Regions from separate parts of the Enterobacter sp. K510 genome, predicted to be linked through region 1. Evidence: predicted binding sites of a transcription regulator. Region 1 holds the regulator's gene; each other region holds the start of a gene.
What was found. Region 1 encodes CRP, which controls carbon source genes, mostly activating them, when cyclic AMP is high. Its sites were predicted from a motif close to ATGTGANNNNNNTCACAT; they were not measured.
Positions count from the first base shown of each region.

Region 1 (2,264 bases):
CCCGTACCACAGCGTGCCGGAGGCGTAAATCAGCAGCGGCTCCCATACCGGCATATTTCCGGCAAGGCTTAAGGTAAAGATGGCGGCGATCAAAGACGCCGGCAGCAGGCGCGCGTGCAGGGCGCTGATCTCCGCCGTGACGCCAAGCAGCAGCGCCAGCCCGCCGAGGATCAGCGGCAGGGCGATATTCTCCGCCAGCAGTAGCTGCACCGCCAGGCTACAGCCCGCAAACAGCGAGCCGCCCACGATCAGGCGTTTGAAAAAGCGTTTATGGGGGGTATCGAGCCCGGCAATGTTGCAGCAGGCAGGAACGAGTGAAAACAGCAGCCCCTGTTGCAGGTGCCCGAAGGCGAGGCCGATGGCCACAGGGAGACACAACACCAGCGTTTGTCGCAGGGCGTAGTTAATTTCCGGGTGATAGATCAGCCTGCGCCACATGAGAATGCAAACAAAAACGGCGTCTCGCAGATGCAATACGCCGTTTGAGGGGCTTAGCGGGTTCCGTAAACCACAATGGTTTTACCGTGCGCAGAGATCAGGTTTTGATCTTCCAGCATCTTCAGGATGCGGCCGACGGTTTCACGGGAGCAGCCAACGATCTGGCCGATTTCCTGACGGGTGATTTTAATCTGCATACCGTCCGGATGGGTCATGGCGTCCGGCTGTTTGGCCAGGTTCAGCAGCGTCTGCGCGATGCGGCCAGTCACGTCGAGGAAGGCGAGGTTACCCACTTTCTCGGACGTCACCTGCAGGCGGCGCGCCATCTGGGAAGACAGGCGCATCAGAATATCCGGGTTCACCTGGATAAGCTGACGGAATTTTTTATACGAGATTTCTGCCACTTCACAAGCGGTTTTAGCACGTACCCAGGCACTGCGCTCCTGACCTTCTTCAAACAGGCCCAGTTCACCGATAAAATCTCCCTGGTTGAGGTAAGAGAGGATCATCTCTTTACCTTCTTCATCCTTGATGAGCACTGCCACTGAGCCTTTAACGATGTAATACAACGTTTCCGCTTTTTCACCCTGGTGAATCAGCGTGCTCTTCGACGGGTACTTATGAATATGGCAATGAGACAAGAACCATTCGAGAGTCGGGTCTGTTTGCGGTTTGCCAAGCACCATGCGCGGTTATCCTCTGTTATAAGCTGGCTCCAGAGCCAGGATGAACACTCTGCCTCTGGGGTTGCAATCATATGCTTCCCTGTTCCCGGGAAGTGGCCGTTCGAAAATCCAGCCTTTAATGTTTGATGTCGTCTGCATACATGTGCAACGTCAATGTATCACTGTAGCAGCCAGAATGTTTTAGCATAGCTTTTGCTGTGTGTCTCCTGGTGTCTCGCTTCAGCATGATGCAGGTCGCCTTCCGTTGCGAGAATTGTTATGTGCGCGTAATCTGAAGGGAAATTTACCGCGCCGGAGCGAATAAAATGCAAGCAAGAGTCAAATGGGTAGAAGGTTTAACGTTCATGGGCGAGTCCGCTTCAGGCCACCAGATCCTGATGGACGGCAACTCAGGCGATAAAGCGCCAAGCCCGATGGAGATGGTGCTGATGGCCGCCGGGGGATGCAGCGCCATTGACGTGGTATCCATTCTGCAAAAAGGGCGTCACGATGTGACGGATTGCGAAGTCAAACTGACCTCCGAGCGCCGTGAAGAGGCGCCGCGCCTGTTCACGCACATCAATCTGCACTTTATCGTCACCGGCAAAGCGCTGAAAGAAGCGGCGGTCTCCCGCGCGGTGGATCTGTCGGCAGAGAAGTATTGCTCGGTGGCGCTGATGCTGGAAAAAGCCGCCAATATCACCCATTCGTTTGAGGTGATTGAGGGGTGATTTTTGGTGCGCGTCGGGTGGCGCTGCGCTAACCCTGCCGGATGGCGCTACGCTTATCCGACCTACAAAAGCTTAATCTGTAGGCCGGATAAGGCGTTCACGCCGCCATCCGGCACACAAAAATCACTCGATTTTCTTGCCTTCCATCAGCCGCTGCACCAGCGGCAGCATGATCAGCTCCATCGCCAGCCCCATTTTTCCGCCCGGCACCACTAATGTATTGATGTGGGAAATGAATGAGCCCTGCAACATCGCCAGCAGCCAGGGAAAATCGATGCCTTCCAGATTACGGAAATGGATCACCACAAAGCTTTCGTCCAGCGACGGGATCGCTTTCGCGGCGAAGGGGTTGGAAGTATCCACGGTCGGCACGCGCTGGAAGTTAATGTGCGTGCGGGAAAACTGCGGCGTAATAAAGTTGATGTAGTCT
Region 1 is NZ_JBNRLQ010000005.1:364,375-366,638, forward strand. It holds gene ACQUTD_RS11420 (YccS/YhfK family putative transporter) at 1-438, opposite strand, end outside; gene crp (cAMP-activated global transcriptional regulator CRP) at 492-1,124, opposite strand; gene ACQUTD_RS11430 (OsmC family protein) at 1,430-1,834, shown strand; gene ACQUTD_RS11435 (phosphoribulokinase) at 1,958-2,264, opposite strand, start outside.

Region 2 (2,264 bases), on a different contig from region 1:
CATGCAGGAAAGGGTTAACAAGCTGATTGCCGACGCGACCGGGCAGCCGCTGGAAAAAGTGAAAAAAGATTCAGATCGTAACTACTGGATGTCACCGGAGCAGGCGCTGGATTACGGCGTCGTCGGTAAATTAATTCAGCACTATGATGATTTAAACCTCGACTAAGCCTGTATTGCGCGCATAAAAAAAGCTCCCCAGGGAGCTTTTTGTTTTTGTCGGACGGCGCCAGGACAGGCTCGCTGACTTATTTTGTCAGTTCAGCGGTCATGTGCACGTTATTACTGACGTTAGCTTCGGTAATTTTATAGGATGCGCCGGCTTTTTCTGCTTTTGCGGCAATCTGCGCTTCAGCGGCGTCCAGCGTGGAGGCAGAAGCGGTAACGGATTGTGCGAAAGCGCCAAAAGACATCAGGGACAGAGCGGCTACAGCGGCCAGGGTTTTAACGTTTTTCATGATAATTCCTTCAACAGTATATTCGGTAAGAGCGTTAACTTTTCGTTCAGGGATCATTAGTTACTGGAGATCGCCTGCGGTCAGGTTTTCAGGATCGAAAGCGTGACTGTATTCCAGGTGGTTCTGATGCGCGGTGTTATCGATATTCGAACCGGCTTCAGGACGCGGTGTATGGTTATCGGCTGCCATTGCGCCAAAGGAGACGGTGGCGGCCAGGATAAAAGCAGTAACTACGCTGATGTTTTTCATTTTTTATACCTTCTTTCATCAAGGGTCGTTATCGGCGACTTATTTATAAATGACCGCAGTACCGTGCAGCGTATTCGGGCCGGTAACAGAAGTAATGCGGTAAGACTTCGCGCCCATTTCATCGGCTTTCTGTGCCAGTTCTGCTTCCAGTGATGCGATGTTAGTGCCCGCGTTAGCTGAGATATGCCCCACTTTCTGCTGACCGGCGGGAGTCGCATCAACCTGCACCGCAGCGACGCTTGCGAAAGAGAGTGAACTCAGGATGGCGACGGCGAACAGAGCTTTAACGTTTTTCATAATCAGTACCTTCAGTATTCGGTGTAATGAGTGTCGTAAGTAATTACTTAACGATCGATAGACAAATGATAGATGTGATCTGCATCACACGTCAACCTTATTTTTTAATGACCGTTAATATAATTATTAAACCCATATAAATCATTTAGATACATGAAAAAATTTTTTGTATAAAACCTGCTGGTCATCGCTGCCGACTTGTTTTTATAATGATTACTATATAAATCACTGAAAGCAGGGGGCCGAATGACCATGCAGATGACAAGTTGTACGAAGAAAGGCAGGGGACGACCCAAAGTGTTTGACCGTGAGGCCACGCTGGATCGGGCGATGGAACTATTCTGGCAGCACGGCTACGAAGCGACCTCGCTTGCCGATCTGGTAGAGGCGACAGGCGCGAAGGCGCCGACGTTATATGCAGAATTTACTAATAAAGAGGGACTGTTCCGGGCGGTACTGGACCGCTATGTCAGTACCTTTGCCGCCAGGCACAAAGCGCAGTTGTTCTGCGATGAGAAACCTGTGGAGCAGGCCGTGCGTGACTATCTCACCGCGCTGGCCCGTTGCTTTACCAGCACAGATACCCCGGCAGGCTGTTTTCTGATTAATACTTCCGCCACGGTATCGGCATCTTCAGAGCAAATCGCCTGTGCTGTGCGTACCCGTCATGCGCAGGAAGAAAAGATGCTGCTGGCGTTTTTAACGCAACGGCAGGAAAAGGGTGAACTGCCCGCCCACACCGATTTGTCAGCATTGACCGCTTTTATAAGCTGCCTGATCCAGGGGATGTCGGTCAGCGCCCGTGAAGGTGCGTCGCCTGAAGATCTGATGCAAATTATCGATACGACGCTGGCGTTGTGGCCGACGTTAGTTTCGTCTTAAGTCATTAAAATGATTGGTTTTACTGATAAATGGCGATACGGCCGGAAATGTGACCGGATACGATAATAAAAAATTTTCAGATAATTCTGCTAAAAAAGCACAATTTTAAGGCGGTCTGGTATAAACCATCTATAATCTCTATTCATACCTTTGAGGGTGAAAATGTGAACAATGGTTTTTACCGGATCCGGTACAAAGGTATCGTGCAGCTCGCATTCTATACGAATGAAGAAGTAGAAAACCTTGACACCGGTACGCAGACAATGGGTTTCTGGCGCTTTGTTGAGGGCTTTGAAATCGACAACAATGACGAGATTGGTGTACTGGGTGGGCCTTATGACGCCTTTGGAAACTCGCTGACGAGCATTGTATTAAGCAATG
Region 2 is NZ_JBNRLQ010000003.1:425,707-427,970, reverse strand. It holds gene ACQUTD_RS07450 (ATP-dependent Clp protease proteolytic subunit) at 1-166, shown strand, start outside; gene ACQUTD_RS07445 (YdgH/BhsA/McbA-like domain containing protein) at 246-455, opposite strand; gene ACQUTD_RS07440 (hypothetical protein) at 516-704, opposite strand; gene bhsA (multiple stress resistance protein BhsA) at 744-1,001, opposite strand; gene ACQUTD_RS07430 (TetR/AcrR family transcriptional regulator) at 1,248-1,883, shown strand; gene ACQUTD_RS07425 (hypothetical protein) at 2,048-2,264, shown strand, end outside.
Region 2: bhsA (multiple stress resistance protein BhsA) is a predicted target of CRP. The motif match lies at 1,074-1,091, and genes of this name have one in related genera.

Region 3 (2,264 bases), on a different contig from region 1:
GGGTGGCATAAAAACGTTTATCCGCCGGTGCCAGCGAGCTGGTCTGGCCGATGATCGCCACGCCCACGTCTTTGATGATCTCGCGGAAACGTTGATCGTTCGGGAAAATATCAAAGCCCGGAATGGCTTCCAGCTTGTCGAGGGTGCCGCCGGTATGCCCCAGGCCGCGCCCGGAAATCATCGGAATGTATCCGCCGCAGGCGGCGACCATCGGCCCCAGCATCAGCGAGGTGACATCGCCCACGCCGCCGGTGGAGTGTTTATCTACAATCGGGCCGTTAAGGTTGAGGCTTTTCCACTCCAGCACGCTGCCGGAATCACGCATCGCCATGGTGAGCGAGACGCGCTCTTCAATCGCCATGTCATGGAAGAAAATGGTCATTGCCAGCGCCGCAATCTGGCCTTCGGAAACGGTATTGTCACGAATGCCGTTAATAAAAAAGCGGATCTCTTCATCGCTTAATGCGATGCCGTCACGTTTTTTGCGGATAATTTCTTGAGCGAGAAACAAGGGAACCCCCTGAGGAAAACGAGTCGAAGGCCAGTCTGTAGGCCGGGTAAGCAACGCGCCACCCGGCGTTACGATGACATGCCGGGTGGCGGCGATGCCTTACCCGGCCTGTGGTCTGGCAAATAACAACTTAATACGCGCTTGCGCTTTTACCGTCGCCGTGGCCCAGCGCTTTCAGCAGGCTCGCCAGCAGGCTGGACGCGCCAAAACGGTAGTGACGGGAATCTGCCCAGTCAGCGCCAAACAGCTCGTCGGCGATAGCCAGGAACTGCGCGGCATCTTCAGCCGTACGTACGCCGCCCGCCGGTTTGAAGCCCACGGTTTTTTCCACGCCCATATCACGGATCACTTCCATCATAATGCGCGCGCTTTCCGGCGTGGCATTGACCGGCACCTTACCGGTGGAGGTTTTGATAAAGTCAGCGCCCGCTTTGATGGCGATTTCAGAGGCTTTACGGATCAGGGCTTCTTCTTTCAGCTCACCAGTTTCGATGATCACTTTAAGCAGCACGTTCGCTGCGGCACAGGCGTCTTTACAGGCTTTCACCAGATCGAAACCGACCTGCTCGTTACCGGCGATCAGCGCGCGGTACGGGAAAACCACGTCCACTTCATCCGCACCATAGGCGATGGCGGCGCGGGTTTCGGCCAGCGCGATCTCAATGTCGTCGTTACCGTGCGGGAAGTTAGTCACGGTGGCGATGCGCACGTCAGGCGTACCCTGCTCGTTCAGCGTCTTACGCGCAATCGGGATAAAGCGCGGATAGATGCAAACCGCGGCGGTGTTGCCAACCGGGGTTTTCGCCTGGTGACACAGCGCGATCACTTTCGCATCGGTGTCATCGTCGTTCAGGGTGGTCAGATCCATCAGTTTCAACGCGCGCAGGCTGCTTGCGGTTAAATCAGTCATAACATTCTCCGGTTAACATTTATTCCGGCGGGTGTGTGAGTATTCTAACATTCACCCGCCACGACACTTCGACATTCATCACAGTTAATGAAAACGACATTCACATTTGCATAACTGATATGAGATTCAGATCAACTTTTTCAGCACCAGGGCCAGGGTTTTTCCGCTGCGCACCCATCAGGATCAAAAGACGTGCATCCGGCATTTCTTACACTGCCCGCCTCACTCAAGGAACCCGAGGAAAGCCCATGCCCGCGTCTGCGCCCCAAACGATGCTGCAACGTTGCCAGCAAATTGTGACAAGCCCTGTACTCTCATCCGCACAAAAGCGACATTTTCTGGCGCTGGAGGCGGAAAACGCTCTGCCTTATCCCGCCTTACCCCAGGCCGCGCTTGCGGCGCTGGATGACGGCGTGATATGCGATATGTTCGAGGGCAACGCGCCTTACAAACCGCGCTATGTGCTGCCCGATTACGCGAAATTTCTGGCGCAGGGTTCGGAATGGCTGGAGCTGGAACCGGCAAAAGATTTCGACGATGCGCTGTCGATGCTCACCATTCTTTATCACCATGTGCCGTCGGTCACCTCAATGCCGGTGTTCCTCGGCCACCTCGATGCCCTGCTGCAACCTTATGTTAGAATTCTAACACAAGACGAAATCGATAGTCGCATAAAACGTTTCTGGCGCTATCTGGATCGCACCCTGCCGGATGCCTTTATGCATGCCAATATTGGCCCGCAGGATACGCCGGTCACCCGCGCCATTTTACGCGCTGACGCAGAGCTAAAGCAGGTTTCGCCGAATCTGACCTTTATTTATGATCCTGAAATCACCCCCGAGT
Region 3 is NZ_JBNRLQ010000006.1:268,263-270,526, forward strand. It holds gene deoA (thymidine phosphorylase) at 1-511, opposite strand, end outside; gene deoC (deoxyribose-phosphate aldolase) at 642-1,421, opposite strand; gene ACQUTD_RS12755 (YjjI family glycine radical enzyme) at 1,670-2,264, shown strand, end outside.
Region 3: deoC (deoxyribose-phosphate aldolase) is a predicted target of CRP. The motif match lies at 1,541-1,558, and genes of this name have one in related genera.